3 regions of the Peribacillus sp. NPDC058075 genome follow, and region 3 is predicted to be linked to each of the others. Evidence: riboswitches for the same ligand, from Rfam matches in the RefSeq annotation. Region 3 holds a riboswitch; each other region holds the start of a gene.

Region 1 (6,068 bases), on a different contig from region 3:
TCAAGAAGCCTGAATCGAAAATTAGCAAAAATCGCCCAAAAAAGCGGAGAGATACTTTCTAAAAAAATCGGATTTCTTGGAGAGTTTTCCATGGATATAGGGGAAGACGAATCCGGTTCGCTCTTCATATACGAAGTGAACTCAAAGCCCATGCAATTCGATGAGGAAGAAATTGAAACAAACAGGCTTTTGCATTTAAAAAATCTTTTTATTGAATTAACTTTTCCAAGCCTAACAATTAAATAACATCCTCCAGCTGCCGTTTTCCATTATAATTAAATGAGAAACTGTATAAATGGAGGTAATACATATGATTACTCATTTTCAATGGGCACCACTGCATAAGAATCTGCCGGGATGGAAAATTTCCTTTTATTTCAACAAGCAGGCAACCCAAGCCTTGTATCATAAAGATGGATCGATCGAGTGGACAGCCAATCCGCCTTCCGGAACAGATGAAGCCAAACTCAAAAGCATGATACATGATTTAATGATTTTCCATGTGTATGAATGAACCGCCTTTACATTCATGAAATACCTAACCAGAATAAAAAAGACTCCTTTGCCCAAACTAAAGAAAAGGCTAGGAGGGATTTATTTTGGATAAAGAAAAAATGACATTTTTGAAGGATACCGAATATGATGGCAAGGACTCCGTTTACCTTGATGTCGACCGTATCATCAATGAAGGAATGGCGGGCGGAAATGTGTATGAAGTCGCTAACCTTCAGAACATCGAAGAAGCACATGATTTTTATGATGAAACAGATCCAAATATCAATAAATGAATGATGTGAGCTCTCTTATGGAGAGCTCTCTTTTATATCAGTCAGACCGTTAACATTCAAATAGTTCCATTCTCCCTTGCACTCAACATATTTTCGTTTAATATCGATGTAATGATATGCTCTGAATCCCATTCATGCCCAGATATCTCGATAAGGGGATAGCGATTCGGTAAAACGACCTGCTGGATTTCTTGAACGGTCAGCCCTTGAGAATTCAGGCGTAAAATTTCGCCTTGGAGGTTTTCCAGATAATCCAGTTTTTTTCGAAACATTTCCTTCCCTTCAGGGACATGCCCAGCATGGCAGCAAAACACTTCCCCGAAGTCATATTGCAGTAATCTTTTTATTGAATCGATGATGACCGGAACAGACTCTTCCCGTAAGACAAGCTTTGTCTTTGGTGTTACGAAAAGGTCTCCTGAAAAGAGCATGCCATTACTGTGATTCAAATACACCATATGGTCCTTCGCATGGCCGGGGGTAAAAATCGGCTCCCACGTTTGGGTGCGCGAATGAATGGCCTCCCCTAGCGGCTCAGCTTTAAAGGCGTCTCTCTTTCCCCAGAAAATTTTGCGATATTCAGGATATTCAGCATCCCTTGCACAAACTTCAACCGACATCGGGTGAATGAAAAGCGGGACCTTTTTATGTTCCTGTATCCAGGCAGCGCCCCCCGTATGGTCTTCATGATAGTGAGTCAGGGCCACTGAGTCGAAGTCTGCGGACTCATAGAACGGAATAAGCTCTTTCAATAAAATCTCTGCTCCAGTATCTATCAATAGGCCATCCGTTAAAAAAACATTAACACTCATTCCCGCCTTGTTCCCGCCAGGAGTCCCGTGCACACAAACCACATCATTTATCGTCTTAATCTCTATCACTCAATTTCCTCCCCATCATTGTACAAAAATAGTTTCATCTTCCTTTTTTTAACTTTACTATAATAAATGTAGTACCACTTTACCTTTTTGACAAGGAAATACTGGAATAATTAACCTGGATGAAAATGCTGGATTCTTGTATAATAGCCCTTTTTTAACAGACCTTACAAAACTTTAATAATAAAAATCACCCCAAAAACTTCAAAAACGATTGACATTGTGAGATTTTACAAATAATATAGATTATATTAAAAAACTTGAAATATTCTAAAATAATAATTTACTTATCAAGAGTGACGGAGGGATCAGGCCCTGTGATGTCCGGCAACCGCCCTTAGGGAACGGTGCCACTTCCTGCAGAATGATTGCATTCTGAAAGATAAGACGAGATATAATTTCGCTGCCTCTTTCTGAATGATAGGGGCAGTTTTTTAATGTTTAAGGGGGAAAGCTCATGATTGAAATCCGTTCAGTCCGAAAGGAATACGTCTCGAAGAAAAACCGAGTTATCGGAGTGGATAACGTATCTTTAACCATTCAAACTGGTGAAGTGTATGGAATTGTCGGCTACAGTGGAGCTGGAAAAAGCTCATTACTCCGCTGCTTGAATTTGCTTGAACGTCCGACAAGTGGAAATATCATCATCGACGGCATTGATTTAACCTCTTTATCAAGTAAAGAGCTTCGTAAACAACGTCAAAAAATCGGAATGATATTCCAACACTTTTCACTGGTCAGTTCAAAAACCGTTTATGAAAATGTTGCTTTCGCCTTAAAGGCCGCGCATCGATCGAAGGATGCAATCAGTTTACGTGTATTGGAATTGTTGGAAATCGTAGGGCTCAGCGATAAGAAAGATGTCTATCCGGCGCAGCTTAGCGGTGGACAGAAGCAACGGGTAGGCATAGCCCGTGCCTTAGCAAATGACCCCACTGTACTATTATGTGATGAAGCGACTTCAGCACTTGATCCAACAACTACAAAAGCGATTTTACAATTATTGAAAAAGATAAGCAGTAAGCTTGGCATCACCATCGTGTTGATTACACATGAAATGGAAGTGGTCAAAGAACTATGCCACCGTGTCGCCGTCATGCAGGATGGCCGTGTAATTGAAGAAGGTCCCGTTTATGAAATATTTTCACAGCCCAAGCAGGAGTTAACGAAGCAATTCATTAGCAGTGTTCTGGATTTCGCACTCCCTCCGCACTTGATTGAAGAAAGTAAAGGTACGATCATTCAAATTCAATTCGAAGGGCAAACCGCTGGTGAGTCGATCCTTTCGGATACTCTCCAATCCCATTCAGTAAAGGGTAATATTTTACACGGTAAAATTGAGTATATCCAGGATGTCCCTTTAGGCATTTTAATCATCGAGTTAATAGGCGATGCAGCTCAAATTCATTCGGCATTGCAATATATAAAAAATCGTTCCAGTTCTGTGGAGGTGTTAAAACATGTCACTGCTTGATTCCATCGTCAATATTTTACCTGATCTTAATAAAGCCTTTCTTGAAACGATTTATATGGTCGGCGTTTCCCTTGCAGTAGCCCTGCTGATCGGTTTACCGCTTGGAGTATTGCTGTTTACCACAACAAGGAATTTATTTTTTGAAAATAGTATCGTGAATCGCTCTCTAGGATTCGCAGTCAATATTGTCCGTTCAATCCCTTTCATCATTCTCTTGGTTGCCCTCCTTCCTTTAACGGATCTTCTAACTGGATCGACGATAGGGCCGAGAGCGGCTACTGTTTCCCTGTCGGTGTCCGCAATACCTTTTTTTGCAAGAATCGTTGAAACGGCATTACGTGAAATAGACAGAGGAGTGATTGAAGCTGCAATTGCCGTAGGAGCCACTCCATGGATGATCATTAAGGATGTACTTCTCCCAGAGGCAAAACCGGGTATCATTCAAGGACTGACATTAACGACCATTTCGCTTATCGGTTACTCAGCAATGGCAGGGACAATCGGCGGAGGCGGAATTGGCGACCTGGCCATCCGGTACGGTTATTACCGTTATGACAACACAGTCATGATCACGACGATCGTCGTGCTGATCTGCCTTGTTCAAATCATTCAAATGGTTGGTGACAAGGCCTCATACATAGTTAACAAACGATAGTGATCCATCATTTTTCAATGATTCAATACATTTCATTACTCAGGAGGAATTTTAAATGAAGAAAATAGCTTCGTTATTATCAGTCTGTGCACTTGCCCTTGGCTTGGCAGCATGCGGGAGCGATGATGCATCCCCAAAAACTGAAGACAAAAAGGAATTGAAGATCGGGGCGACTACCGGGCCCTATGCCGATATGGTTAAAGAGGCCATAAAACCAGGTCTGGAAGATCTCGGTTACAAAATAGAGATCGTCGAATTCACCGACTATATCCAGCCGAATAAGTCCCTTGGCAACCATTCGATCGACGCCAACCTCTTCCAGCATAAGGTGTACATGGATAACTTCGCTAAAGAAAATGATTTAAAGCTTACCGACCTTATCATAGTTCCAACAGCACCAATGGGCATATATTCGAACAAGTATAAATCATTGAAAGAAATTAAAGACGGTACATCCCTTGCAGTGCCCAATGATCCGGTTAACCTCGCACGTGCACTTAAAGTGCTGGTGGATGAAGGGCTGATTGAAGTCGATCCAGATGTCGACCCTTTAAAAATATCTGAAAAGGATGTAACGAAAAATCCAAAAAACATTCAACTCAAACCATTGGAATCCGCTCAATTGCCCCGGGCAACAGACAGTGTTGACCTATCAGCGGTCCCTGGCAACTTCGCTCTTGCAGCGAAAATGGACCTACAGGATGCCATTGTTTTAGAAAAAATGCCTGATATATATCGAAACGTTGTTACAGTGAATACAAAAGATGTGGACTCCCAATTTGCAAAGGATATTAAATCAGTTGTGGAATCCGACCAGTTCGAAAAAGTCATCGATGACAAATTTGCCGGATTCGGAAAACCAGACTGGATGAATTGATCAAATAATCGTGGCCTGCTCCCCCTTATTGGGAGCAGGCCTTTCAATAAGGACAAAGTAGCGGCCGCGACGGAAAAACTTGAAATCCTTACAAACCTCGCAAGCAGATTCGTGGACTAAAAAAGCGATGGGGTTTTTAGTACATCGCTTTTTTAATTCCTTCAAGTTGTTCGTTTAAATCATCCTTTTCACCAAGCACACTTAGTATTTCAATATAATAAAAGAAGGTTTCAACCTACTGTCTGTTTCCATAGTCCAAGGAGATCACTTTCATGTTGTCTGTGAATGCCAGCTTTTCTATCGGCAGATTCCGTACGGCACTTTTCCCAATTCCATATATCTTCGAGAGTTTCTGATAAGGGACGGAATGTTAGTCCATTATTGATGGCTTTACCGTTATCGACAGCCGAAAATCCATTCAAAGGTTCCTTTCCTCCTGGTAAAGGGAATTCTTCCGGTATCCATAAAGGCATTTCTCCTCACGGCTCTACTTTATTGTCATTTAAAAATTTTTCAGATACCCATGTAAAATCAGCATTACTTCTTGTTACCTTTTTGCAGCCTTCAAGTAATTGCCCCATAGTCAGTGTGTAATCTGGGCCAACGGCATTATACGTACCTGTCATGCTTTTTTCTATCATTTGGATGATCCATTGGGCCAAGTCCCTTGCATCGATAACTTGGATTGGACGTCCAGAGCGACCAGGAGATAAAATTTCTCCCCCTTCCGCTATCCTTTTAAGCCAGTACGGCAATCGGTCAGTGTAATCATATGGACCCACTATTTGCCCGGCGCGAATTGAAAGGACTTTCCCCGGCAATTCTTTTTCAGCTGCATTTTCGCATAATGATTTTAACAGTCCATAATATTCACCGTATATCGGTCCAGCAGTTCCGCGGGTGATCACTTCTGCTTTGCTTTATCTTCATTTAGTGTGTGAACTTCTCCATTTTCATCAATTCCTGGCTCGGTCGGATCACTATAAACGGAGATGCTTGAAATATATGTATAATGTTTAACTTGATTAAGCAATCTGCAAGATTTCGATACAGTTCGAGGGATAAATCCTGATGTGTCAATGACTGCATCCCACTGTCTCCCTTTCAACATTTCCAAATCCCCGTCGCGGTCCCCTTTTAACTGTTCTATTCCGGGAAAGACATAAGGGTCGCTTCCACGATTAAAAAGTGTGACATCATGCCCTTTCCCTATCGCAGCTTTTGCTAAATACCGGCCTAAAAACCGTGTACCGCCCAATATTAAAATGTTCATAAGATCTCCTCCTCTTTAACGATATTCCATAAAGCATACGCAGTACCTTACCTATCATTAGTAATACTTGCAACTTTTCTTTGATTTTCCCTTTTGGAAAAACTAGCAATATCCTAATCTTTT
Region 2 (6,068 bases), on a different contig from region 3:
GTTTATTGAATCCGGGTGATACGATCCTTGTTCCGGATCCCGGCTATCCGGATTATCTTTCCGGTGTTGTTTTAGCCCAGGCAAAGACCGAATTCATGCCCTTGACAGAAGAAAATGATTTTCTTCCAAAATACAGTGACATACATAAAGAAGTGCTTGATAAAGCCAAAATGATGTTCTTGAACTATCCGAACAATCCCACAGGTGCTTCTGCAACTGAAAGTTTCTTTGATGAGACCGTCTCTTTTGCAAAAGAGCATTCAATTTGTGTGGTCCACGACTTCGCGTATGGGGCGATAGGATTCGACGGAAAAAAACCAATAAGCTTTCTCCAGTCAGAGGGAGCGAAGGAAATAGGAATAGAAATATACACACTATCGAAAACATACAATATGGCAGGGTGGAGAGTCGGATTCGCAGTGGGGAATAAGAGTGTCATAGAAGCTCTTGAACTATTACAAGACCATCTTTATGTGAGTCTCTTCCCGGCGATACAAGAAGCTGCGGCAAGCGCTTTGCTTGACTCGCAAACCTGTGTAGAGCAGTTAGTGCAGATGTACGAAGGGCGAAGGAATGTTTTCATAGAGGGATTGAGGGCAATCGGCTGGGATGTCAAAGCTCCTGCGGCATCATTTTTTGCCTGGCTCAAGGTACCTAAAGGTTTTACGTCCGAGACTTTTGCAGACTATTTATTAACGCGTGCACATGTTGCTGTTGCTGCAGGGAATGGATTTGGTGAATTTGGCGAAGGATACGTCAGGGTAGGGCTGCTGACTTCGGAAGAACGGCTGAAAGAGGCTGTAGAACGGATAAGTAGATTAAATATATTTTAACCACAATGATAAATCCGATTAATTCACCCTAAAATAGTTAAAACTTATTGACAAAGTAGGAATTACCTGTCAGAATACAAAATAAATTCTTAATCTTTCGATACTTGGATGCAAATATATATATCAGCGTTTTCTTATTTTGAGCAGGTGGAGGGACTAGCCCTATGAAGCCCAGCAACCGACCGTAATTCCATTGTAAAATGGGGCGGAATTCTTCGCCGGATTTTTCTTGAAATCCACAAGGCACGGTGCTAATTCTTGCAGCCAATGGCTGGGAGATAAGAAGATGGCTTTTTAAAGCCTCTTCTTTATGAAGGGGCTTTTGCCATTTTGAGACCATTTCAGGTTAATGACATCGAGAGTTTACTAACGTGATATAGGAGTGATCAAATGAGCGAGATAGTCGCTACTTATTTAATTCATGATTCTAAGGGAAATCATGAGAAAAAAGCAGAGAGCATTGCCTTAGGATTGACTGTCGGGACATGGACGGACCTGCCCCATTTGGTCCAGAAACAACTGGAAAAACATAAGGGACGCGTCGTATCGGTGACACCGCTTTCTGAAGAAGAGAGGGCAAACAGCTACTTTAATCGTAAAATATACCGGTCGCTTATTAAAATTGCCTATCCGGCAAGGAATTTCTCCAATGATTTACCTGCAATCCTCACGACGGTCTTCGGCAAACTTTCATTGGACGGAGAAATAAAACTTATCGACTTGGATTTTGTCGGCGATATTCAAAAAGCCTTTCCCGGGCCGCAATTTGGCATTGAAGGCATTAGGAAAAAGGTTGGCGTATTTAACCGGCCTCTGGTGATGAGTATCTTTAAAGGTGTATTAGGAAGAGACCTGACATTCCATAATGAGCAATTGAGGCAACAAGCATTAGGAGGTGTCGACCTAGTTAAAGATGATGAGATCCTCTTCGACCAGGAACTGACTCCATTTTTCGATAGAATAAGAACGGGAAAAAGAATATTGAATGATGTCTATGAAACCACTGGCCACCGTACTTTATATGCTGTCAATCTATCAGGGAAAACATTCGAATTATTGGATAAGGCAGAGCAAGCGGCTGATGCAGGGGCAGATGCCTTGTTGTTCAACGTTCATACATATGGTTTGGATGTATTGCAGGCCTTGAGTGAACATGATCGTATCAAGCTGCCGATCATGGCGCACCCTGCATATAGCGGGGCATTGGCAGCCTCATCATTTTATGGGGTCGGCTATCCATTATTGCTTGGTAAATTAGTAAGGTTATCAGGTGCGGATTTATCCTTGTTCCCGTCCCCTTATGGAAATGTCGCACTTGAAAAAAAGGAGACCTTGGCGATTGCTGAAGCTCTGACAAAAGATGAACTTTCATGGAAAAAAGCCTTCCCTGTTCCTTCTGCTGGCATTCATCCGGGCATGGTTCCGGACCTAATCAAGGACTTTGGAATCGATAGTGTGATTAATGCCGGAGGTGGAATTCACGGGCATCCTGATGGAGCAGAGGGCGGAGCAAAGGCTTTCCGTTCTGCTGTGGAAACCGTACTGGCAGGAAAGGACCTATCTGAAGCGGCTGCTGAGGATGAAACACTAAAAAAAGCTCTTGTGTTATGGGGAGGCCTATAAGAAATAATGAAACCGATCATCTTTTGTGATTTTGACGGAACGATCACCAACACGGATAATATCATTTCCATCATGAAGAAATTTGCGCCTCCGGAATGGGAAGCGTTGAAAGACGGTGTCCTTCAGCAAAAAATCAGTATATCTTCAGGAGTAGGGGATATGTTTTCCCTGCTTGATAGCGGCTTGAAGGATGACATCATCCAATATGTAAGAAAGACGGCTGGCATTCGTCCAGGGTTTAATGAATTCGTTGAGTATACGAAACAAGTTAACATCCCTTTATATATTGTAAGCGGAGGCATGGATTTTTTCATTGCACCGCTTTTAAATGATATCTTGCCAACAGAGTCCGTTTATTGCAACCATGCATTTTTTGATAAGGAAAAGATTTATATTGAGTGGCCACATGCTTGTGATGATCAATGTAATAATGATTGCGGTTGCTGCAAGCCATCCATTATGAGGGAAATAGCGGGTGCAGAAGATTTTACATTCGTAATTGGAGATTCAGTAACGGATTTTGAAGCTGCCAAACAGGCCGATTTTGTCATAGCCCGTGACATACTGCTTGAAAAATGCGATAGGGAAGGGATTCCACATCAAGGATTTGAAACGTTTTTTGATGTCATTGATATTTTAAAGCAGCAGGAGGCGGTTAAAGCATGAACATTCATTCTAAGGAATGGCAGGAGCTGGCAGATATTAAAGTTGAACTGGCCGAAAGGGATTGGTTTATGGGAACTAGCGGGAATTTGTCCATTCGGGAGCCCAAAAGCCCTTTCTTTTATATTACGGCAAGCGGTAAGGATAAAAGGAAACAATCGGATTCGGACTTTTTACTGGTGGATTTAAAAGGAAAGCCAGTTGAAGAAACGAACCTAAGACCATCGGCCGAAACTTTACTTCATACAGTCATTTACCGGAAAACGAATGCGAACTGTGTACTCCATGTCCATACAGTTGAAAATAATGTGATATCCGAATTGTACGGAGATGAAGGCCAAGTTTCTTTTCGTAATCATGAAATCATTAAAGCGACCGGTCGGTGGGATGAGGATTCGGAACTTCGGATCCCTATCATATATAATCATGCTGACATTCCGCTGTTATCCGATAAGTTCGAGTCACATGTCGAAGAAGACTCTGGCGCCGTGCTGATCCGCAATCATGGTATTACGGTTTGGGGTAAAAGCGGACTCGAAGCAAAGAGAATACTTGAAGCTTGCGAATTTTTATTTCAATATCAAATGTTGCTTAATCAACAAAAGGCGTTTGCAGGTTCTTTAAGATAAACACTCATAGAGGAGGAATGAATGATGGCGACAATCAGATTCCATGAAACAAACGAGGTTATTGAAAACGGTGAACAGGTAAAAGAATTTTTAGAAACACAAGGGGTTATTTATGAGCAATGGGACATTTCTAAATTACCGGCCCATCTCGTGGAAAAATACGATTTAACAGATGCTGACAAGGAGGAAATCCTTGTAGCATTCCAATCAGAGATAACGGAAATCTCGGAAAGAAGAGGTTATAAAGCGCATGATATCATCACATTATCCGATGCGAATCCGAACTTGGATCAAATGCTTGAAAACTTTAAGCAGGAACATCACCATGAAGATGATGAAGTGCGTTTCATAGCGGGCGGAACGAGTATCTTTGCCATTGAAGGCAAAGATAACCAGTGGTTTGATGTACGCCTTAATCCAGGAGATCTTATTAGCGTTCCAGAATCAACAAGACATTATTTCACGCTTGCAGAGGATAGGAAAACTGTTGCTGTCCGCATTTTCGTTACAGCGGCAGGATGGGTGCCGATTTACGAAAAAGACGAAGTCCAAGCATGAATCAATGTTAAAAAACCAGCTTAAGAGCTGGGTTCAATTTGTCGAGAAAAGGAAAACGGAATGGTATCGTCCTGAAACTATGATTTTTTAAAACAAGACCAGATTCCCTAATGTTTTTTTACTGTATTCCTTATTGAATTGAAGAAATTTGCGACACTCCTGCCGAATAACTGGCTAGCCTAGACCCCACAGACGCTTGCGTCGAGGAGGCTTGGCAGACAGTCGGCGGAAAGAGAGCGAATTTCTCAAATCGACTGTAACGATTCTAAATAAAAACTTGCAGTCGAACTCGGTTTTCTTCAAATTTGTCTATGTCTGAAACCAGCTTAAGGGCTGGTTTTTTTATTTGGATCGGCAAGTGCGTTAGTATGATAAGTATGATAAAATTTAACCGAATCGAATTTAACCGGATTATAGGAGCAGATAAGAATGAATACAACCGAAGTATACATATTGGGCGGCTTTCTCGGCAGCGGGAAAACGACGCTTCTTCGAAATATATTAAAGCAGGAAAGTGACGCGGGCAGAAAAGTGGCCGTGCTTTTAAATGAGCTCGGCAGTGTATCGGTTGACAGCGGACTCATTGGTGATGAAGTGCCTCTGAAGGAGTTGTTTGACGGGTGCATCTGCTGCACAATTCAAGATAAATTGGAGGTTCAGCTTCATGAATTGCTAACCGAAAATGACCTGGATGCGGTTTATATTGAAACGACGGGTGCTGCCCATCCAGTTGAAGTATTGGATGGCATCATGTCGCCGATTTTCGCCAAAAGGCTGGAGTATAAAGGGATTATCACGGTAGTCGATTTATTAAGGTGGCGCGATCGCGAGGAACTGTCTCCGCAGCTTCGACAGCTGCTTGCCGAGCAAATTCACCATGCCGATTTCATTTTAATGAATAAAGCGGATTTAGTAAGTGAGATGGAGGCCGCACAGCTGATATATACGATACAGGCACTGAATACGGATGCTGTATGTTTATTGACGGAGTATGCAGACGTTTCCTTAAAATCATTGCAAGGGATGCAAAGAAATCGGCAAAATGGTCATCAAAAGCTTAATGTACATGACCATTTGCATTTAACTGCAGTCGTTCATACCTTTGAAGGTGCCGTGGCACAAACCGACTTTGAAGAGTGGCTTAGGTCCCTGCCTGAAACGGTATATAGAATGAAAGGATACATCTCCTTTACACATTCACAATACCCCCATTTATTTCAATACTCCTACGGAATGCCGATGTATATGAATGAAATGATGAAAATGCCATTGAATATCGTCATGATCGGGGAAAAGTTGGATGAAGAAATGTTGATCGGTCAATTGAAAGCTTTGGAAGCGAGAGCGGCCCTATAAACGTTTACCGTCCATATAAGAAGGGAATCATATAAGGAGACTTTCTTATCAAGGAGGCGGTATTAATGCCATGGAATAAGAACGATTACCCAAATTCGATGAAGAATCTAGATAAAGATGTCAGGGAAAAGGCTATAGAAATCGCGAATGCATTATTGGATGAAGGATATGAGGATGGAAAAGCCATTCCAATTGCCATAGACCGGGCTAAGATGTCGGTGGGAAAAGATTGAAAAAATGGTCAGACCCATTTCTGGGTCTGACCATTTTTATTCTTGCATTCCAAAGGCGGCAAATGTCTTTTCGTCTTCGATTAATCCGCACGCAGCACATTGCACCCGAACTTCAGGACCATTATAGGCTAGATGGAACGGCTGAAGGGAATCGTTCGAATATTGTTCAACAA
Region 3 (6,068 bases):
TATCTTCATCCATTTCAAGGAATTCCATTTTTTGATCCATTTGACGGATGAACTTCATCAATGAAATTTCATCGCCTTCTTCACGGCGTGCGTTAATGGAAGAACGTAAGAAGTCAGCATTTGTAACACCGCTGATTTCACTTGGATATTGCATAGCTAGGAATAGACCGACACGAGCGCGCTCGTCGACTTCCATTTCCAATACATCTTCACCATCGAATGTGATGCTTCCGCTCGTTACTTCATATTTAGGGTGACCCATGATTGCTGATGATAAAGTGGATTTACCAGTTCCATTTGGTCCCATGATCGCATGGATTTCTCCACCTTTAACTTCAAGGTTTACCCCTTTTAAAATCTCTTTACCTTCAATTGATACGTGAAGATCTTTAACCGTTAATGTAGAAGCTGACATAATAATACCTCCGTGAACTAATTCCAATTTTATTACCAGAAAGTAAAGATTACTTTCTATCACTATAATTTACGTAAAAGCATTCTCACTTTATTCTCATTCCAATTTTATAACAAATCCAATTTAGAATCAACTAAATAGATAGGGTTTCCACTTCTTCCATGTTAAAAACTTGTCCCATTCTTACTATACTAACAGATATAGCCTGTTTACTGCATAATCATACTTATTTTAGCTTTTGTTAAAATTATCTTATTATTCGGCAAATCTTCGTCCTTATTAATATATGTTCGAAGAATTCGATTGCAAGGTATGAACGTTCCGCTATAAAAAGAAAAAAATCGGACTGTCAGGTATTATGTAAGTTTATCCAATAAGGAAACCCTTATTTTATGGACCACTTTCCATTTTACCTCTACAGACCGATCTTTTAAAGAACTACTTTTATATGCTTAGCCGTGAATTTTGCGTTGCAGGTCCTGGACCATTTTGTTGCACTTTACATGTTCCCTATCCCGTTCTTTCTCAACCTCGATACGGAGGTCTAAATTTCTACTGTATTCACTGTATCCAATCCCATGTGAAGACTGCATCGCCTTTTCCATTTCGCTTGTTACATTTAAATCCAGAGTATTGATAGTGAACCATCCTTTCAAATTTGTGAATCATTTTTTTACCTTCATTATCTCTATACCCTTTCCTTTTCTGATTAAACATGAAATGAATTAAATTAAGCCAAAGACTGAAACAAACTGGATCATCAATAAGTTTGTCTACAGTTTTTAGGTGTTTAGGTTTTCAAAATTTGAACGTTACTTTCTGCTTCAGGCACTCGCTTTCCGCGGGCGGTCCGGAAGCCTCCCCGGCGCTTTTGCGCCTGCAGGGTCTCTCCCTTGACTCGCTTTTCCCGCAGGAATCTCGTACCCTCCGTTCCAATCCACTAAGACCAAACAATCAGATAGAATCACTTTCACCTAAGGTTTCCAAAATGAAGTGCCTCACTTCTCTAAGTCCGGAAAAAATTATGAGCGACGCATTATGTAAAAGCTGAACGGACAAACCAGCACGCTTATTCATTTATTCGTCAGCAGACCGTAATGGATTTGTGTTGGGACGATAGTAAGCGGTAAAATTCGTATTAAGAGCCTCTGATTGAACAAGTGATTAAGAAGCTGGAAACCCTGAAGCTGTTGACGCAGATGCAACTAACAAAACACCAGCTTTCTCTTTACACGTCCTCGAACAAAAAGAGAGATTCTTGTGCAACCATGGCTGTATGTAATATGAGCGTTTTGGTTATTATCTCTGCCCCTTGGCACTCAACAACAAATATAGAAGGCTATCGTGAGTACAAATCGCTTTAAATGCTTCAAATCCAATATAAAAACAAAAAGGTTTCGGAATGAGTCTATTCCGAAACCTTTTTGTTTACAAACTGCTGCCTGAATTAAATCAGGTCGCCATTCTTGAATTATTTATCCGCGGGTACAACTGCACCTTTGTATTCTTTAAGAATGAAATCTTGAATTTCTTTAGAATGCAATACTTCTACAAGCGCTTTTATTGCTTCTTTATTTTCGTCACCTTTGTTTACGGCAATGACATTCACATATGGTGATTCCGAATCTTCAATTGCAATCGAATCTTCAAGCGGATTCAATCCTGCGTCAATTGCATAGTTGGAGTTGATCAAGACTGCATCGCCTTCGCCGCTCTCATAAATTTTAGGAAGCAGGGCGGCTTCATAATCAGCATCAAATTTAAGGTTTTTCTTATTTTCAACGATGTCTTTAGTTGTAGCCGTCGTTTTATCGATGCCTTCTTTCAAAGTGATCAGGCCATTCTTTTCCAAAAGGGATAAAGCGCGTCCATGATCAGCGACAGAGCTGCTCAAAATGATCGTTGCTCCATTAGGAAGTTTATCGATGCTTTTATATTTTTGAGAGTATAGTGCTATTGGCTCGATATGGATTCCCCCAGCATTGACGAAATCATATCCATTTTCTTTAATTTGCGACTCTAAGTAAGGAATGTGCTGAAAATAGTTAGCATCCAATTCCTTATCATTCAACGCCTTATTCGGTAAAATATAGTCCTGGAATGTTTCAATTTCCAAATCGATTCCTTTTTCTTTAAGAAGCGGCTTAGCTTCTTCAAGGATTTCAGCATGAGGAACATTGGATGCCCCTACAACTATTTTCTTCGATTCTTTCTCCGTATCACTGCCGCTTTTATCCTTTTCACTTCCACAAGCTGCCAAAGCGATAGATAACACTAAAATTAATGCAAATCCTAAAAACTTTTTCATCCTATTCATCTCCCTTTATCTTTTGTCCAATTTAGATGTAATCACATCTCCAATAATTTGAATTATGAAGACGATAATTAGAATAACGATCGTCGCTACAAGCGTAACGTCATTTTGATTTCTTTGATAGCCGTCCAAATAGGCTAGATTACCAAGCCCGCCTGCGCCGATGACCCCGGCCATCGCGGTATATCCAACCAATGCAATCGATGTTACCGTAATCCCGGAAATAAGGGCAGGCATCGACTCTGGAAGAAGGACCTTCCAAATGATCGTGCTCGTTTTTGCCCCCATCGATTTAGCTGCTTCAATTACCCCTTTATCGATTTCACGAAGGCCGATTTCAACCATACGCGCATAAAATGGTGCCGCACCGATAATAAGTGCCGGCAGTGCAGCGTTCTCTCCGATCATGGAACCGACAAGCGCTTTAGTGAAAGGAATGAGCAGCACAATCAAAATAAGAAATGGAATGGAACGGAATATATTGACGACAGCGCTCATGACCCCGTTGACTGCCCGGTTTTCCCACATATTACCCTTCCCTGTCAGGAACAGGATCAATCCTAATATTATACCTATAAAAAAGGTTGCCACTACAGAGATGCTTGTCATGTAAAGCGTTTCCCTCGTAGCTTCAATAATGTCTTCCCAATCAACATTCGGCAATAATTCTTCAAGCATGAGTAATCACCTCCACGCCTACCTGCTGTGCTTTAATGAATTCGATTGCGCGGATCATTTCATCCTCAGTGCCATCAAGATGGATAAACAATGTTCCATATGAACCGCTTCTTGTTTGGGATATCTTGCCTTGAACGATATTGACATCCAACTCGAAATTACGTACAAGTTTGGTGATCAACGGGCTTTCTGCATGATCGCCTACAAAGGTCAATTGAATCACTTTGCCTTCAGGATAGCGTTCGAGCAAATGGTCCATCGTTTCTTTCGTTTCTTCCGGTTCCGTTACCTGTTGCACGAAACGCTTCGTCATTTGTTCTTTAGGGTTCTTGAAAACATCCAGGACAGGTCCCTGTTCAACAACTTGCCCGCTTTCCATCACGGCGACGCGATGGCAGATTTTGCGTATCACATGCATTTCATGTGTTATCAAGACGATCGTCAATCCCAAGCGCTGATTGATGTCAACAAGCAATTCGAGTATGGAGTCGGTAGTCTGCGGATCCAAAGCAGAAGTCGCTTCATCACACAGCAGCACTTTAGGGTCGTTTGCCAGAGCCCTGGCAATTCCCACCCTTTGCTTTTGCCCTCCGCTTAATTGTGAAGGATAGGCCTTTTCCCTGCCTTCCAGTCCGACTAACTTGATCAATTCGTTCACACGCTTGGTTCGTTCAGTTTTTGAAACTCCTGCAATTTCCAATGGGAAAGATATATTCTCCTGAACGGTCCTCGACCATAATAGATTGAAATGTTGGAAAATCATGCTGATTTCTTGACGGGCCTTACGGAGCTGAGCCCCTTTAATTTTTGAAATTTCCTTCTCAGCCACCACAACGGATCCCTCTGTGGGAGTTTCCAATCCATTCAGCATTCTGATTAAAGTGCTTTTCCCCGCTCCACTATAACCGATGATACCGAAAATCTCGCCTTTATTTATTTCAACATTCACATTATTTACAGCCTTGATCGTCTCACTGTTTCCTTTTCCTGTTCGGAACAGTTTACTGACTTTTGTCAATGTAATCATTAATCCTCACCTCTTTTATCCAATAAAACCTATGAACTTAGTTGATTTCTCTACATTATTAGTCTGTTTCTCATATCATGCACATGTTTCCCCCATTAAAAACAGAAAAAACCTTTCTGCATGAGCAGAAAGGCAGGTGAAGAAACAGGCCTTTCTCTCATCTGCCAAAGTAATTAAACTTTGTGTGAATTGGCACCTTTCCAAGGAAATCTCCTTGTCGGTTGCCGGGTTTCATCGGGCACATCCCTCCACCTCTCTTGATAAGAGCTAATATATAGAATATTTGTACATCATTAAGTTCTTTAGTATGGAGAAATTTTATCATAGATAAAAAAGGAGCGCAATGTATAATATTTCTAGTACAAGCATATACAGAAACTTTACTTAAACTGTTTTGGATGTCAAGGAGACGATATTCGTTGCTTTTTCAATTGCCTGCTCCAAATCTTCTAGTAAATCCTCTACATTTTCAATCCCAATCGATAAACGGACTTGGTCGGCACTCACACCCGCTTTCGTAAGACCCGCCTCATTCAATTGTTGATGGGTCGTACTGGCTGGGTGGATGATCAAGCTCTTCGCATCACCAACATTCGCTACATGGGACCATAATTTCACCGCATTGATAAGTTTTGCCCCAGCTTCTCGATTACCTTGTATCCCAAATGTAACGACAGATCCAGCTCCCTTTGGCAAATATTTACCCGCAAGGGCTTTATCGGGATGATCCTCATCACCAGGATATGAAACCCAAGTCACGGCAGGATGGTTTTTTAAATATTTAATGACCGACTTGGTGTTTGCCAGATGCTCTTTCATCCTTACATGAAGCGTTTCAAGTCCAAGCGTAAACTGGAATGCACTTTGAGCACTTAGAGCAGGGCCTAAATCACGGAGTAACTGGACTCGGGCTTTCGTTATGAACGCGGCAGGTCCAACTGCCTCGGCGTATACCAGACCGTCGTAACTTGGGTCAGGCTCCGTGAAGCCAGGGTAATTTGGCGAGTTCCAATCGAATTTCCCACCATCCACGATGACACCGCCCAGCGTCGTTCCATTTCCCAGAAGCCATTTTGTAGCAGAATGGATGACAATATCCGCTCCAAAATCAATTGGTCTGCATAGATACGGTGTCGCAAAGGTATTATCAATGATCAAAGGTATTCCTGCATCATGGGCGATTTTCGCTACCGCTTCTATATCAAGCACCCTCAAACTTGGATTTCCGATCGTTTCAGCAAAAATGGCTTTAGTTCTTGGCGTAATCGCCCTTTTGAAATTTTCGGGGTCATCAGGAGAAACGAACTTCACTTTGATTCCATATTTCGGAAGAGTGTTTTCAAAAAGGTTATACGTACCGCCATATAATGTGGAGGCTGAAACAATCTCATCCCCTGCAGCAGCAATATTCAGAATTGAAAGTGAGATGGCCGCCATTCCGCTTGCTGTTGCCAATCCGCCGATACCGCCTTCCAATAAGGCCATTCTTTCCTCAAAAACGCTGACCGTGGGATTATGAAGTCGTGAATATATATAGCCATTCTCCTTTAGGCCAAATAAATTCGCTGCATGGTCGGTGTCTTTGAACAAGTATGCATTGCTTTGGTAAATAGGAACTGCACGGGCACCTGTTC

What was found. Region 3 has a riboswitch for S-adenosylmethionine ahead of ACFVS1_RS18500 (methionine ABC transporter ATP-binding protein). Riboswitches for the same ligand answer to the same signal wherever they lie in the genome.
Region 1: linked by a shared signal. The riboswitch ahead of ACFVS1_RS16175 (methionine ABC transporter ATP-binding protein) and the one ahead of ACFVS1_RS18500 (methionine ABC transporter ATP-binding protein) in region 3 are both predicted to bind S-adenosylmethionine.
Region 2: linked by a shared signal. The riboswitch ahead of mtnW (2,3-diketo-5-methylthiopentyl-1-phosphate enolase) and the one ahead of ACFVS1_RS18500 (methionine ABC transporter ATP-binding protein) in region 3 are both predicted to bind S-adenosylmethionine.

The regions. Positions count from the first base shown of each region.
Region 1 covers NZ_JBHVSL010000001.1:3,252,484-3,258,551, forward strand. Annotated here, with positions in the region: gene ACFVS1_RS16155 (YheC/YheD family endospore coat-associated protein) at 1-246, shown strand, start outside; gene ACFVS1_RS16160 (YheE family protein) at 311-514, shown strand; gene ACFVS1_RS16165 (hypothetical protein) at 600-788, shown strand; gene ACFVS1_RS16170 (MBL fold metallo-hydrolase) at 845-1,669, opposite strand; SAM riboswitch class I at 1,951-2,055, shown strand; gene ACFVS1_RS16175 (methionine ABC transporter ATP-binding protein) at 2,124-3,140, shown strand; gene ACFVS1_RS16180 (methionine ABC transporter permease) at 3,127-3,795, shown strand; gene ACFVS1_RS16185 (MetQ/NlpA family ABC transporter substrate-binding protein) at 3,851-4,672, shown strand; gene ACFVS1_RS16190 (hypothetical protein) at 4,903-5,094, opposite strand; gene ACFVS1_RS16195 (NAD-dependent epimerase/dehydratase family protein) at 5,152-5,580, opposite strand; gene ACFVS1_RS16200 (NAD-dependent epimerase/dehydratase family protein) at 5,577-5,945, opposite strand.
Region 2 covers NZ_JBHVSL010000001.1:1,377,679-1,383,746, forward strand. Annotated here, with positions in the region: gene ACFVS1_RS06975 (pyridoxal phosphate-dependent aminotransferase) at 1-833, shown strand, start outside; SAM riboswitch class I at 965-1,118, shown strand; gene mtnW (2,3-diketo-5-methylthiopentyl-1-phosphate enolase) at 1,224-2,456, shown strand; gene ACFVS1_RS06985 (2-hydroxy-3-keto-5-methylthiopentenyl-1-phosphate phosphatase) at 2,463-3,122, shown strand; gene ACFVS1_RS06990 (methylthioribulose 1-phosphate dehydratase) at 3,119-3,748, shown strand; gene ACFVS1_RS06995 (cupin domain-containing protein) at 3,773-4,306, shown strand; gene ACFVS1_RS07000 (CobW family GTP-binding protein) at 4,736-5,662, shown strand; partial or broken gene ACFVS1_RS07005 (DUF2188 domain-containing protein) at 5,728-5,874, shown strand; gene ACFVS1_RS07010 (DNA alkylation repair protein) at 5,932-6,068, opposite strand, start outside.
Region 3 covers NZ_JBHVSL010000002.1:151,187-157,254, forward strand. Annotated here, with positions in the region: gene sufC (Fe-S cluster assembly ATPase SufC) at 1-415, opposite strand, end outside; gene ACFVS1_RS26915 (YuzK family famiily protein) at 868-1,020, opposite strand; gene ACFVS1_RS18485 (hypothetical protein) at 1,240-1,389, opposite strand; gene ACFVS1_RS18490 (MetQ/NlpA family ABC transporter substrate-binding protein) at 1,887-2,723, opposite strand; gene ACFVS1_RS18495 (methionine ABC transporter permease) at 2,739-3,407, opposite strand; gene ACFVS1_RS18500 (methionine ABC transporter ATP-binding protein) at 3,400-4,434, opposite strand; SAM riboswitch class I at 4,589-4,701, opposite strand; gene ACFVS1_RS18505 (O-acetylhomoserine aminocarboxypropyltransferase/cysteine synthase family protein) at 4,819-6,068, opposite strand, start outside.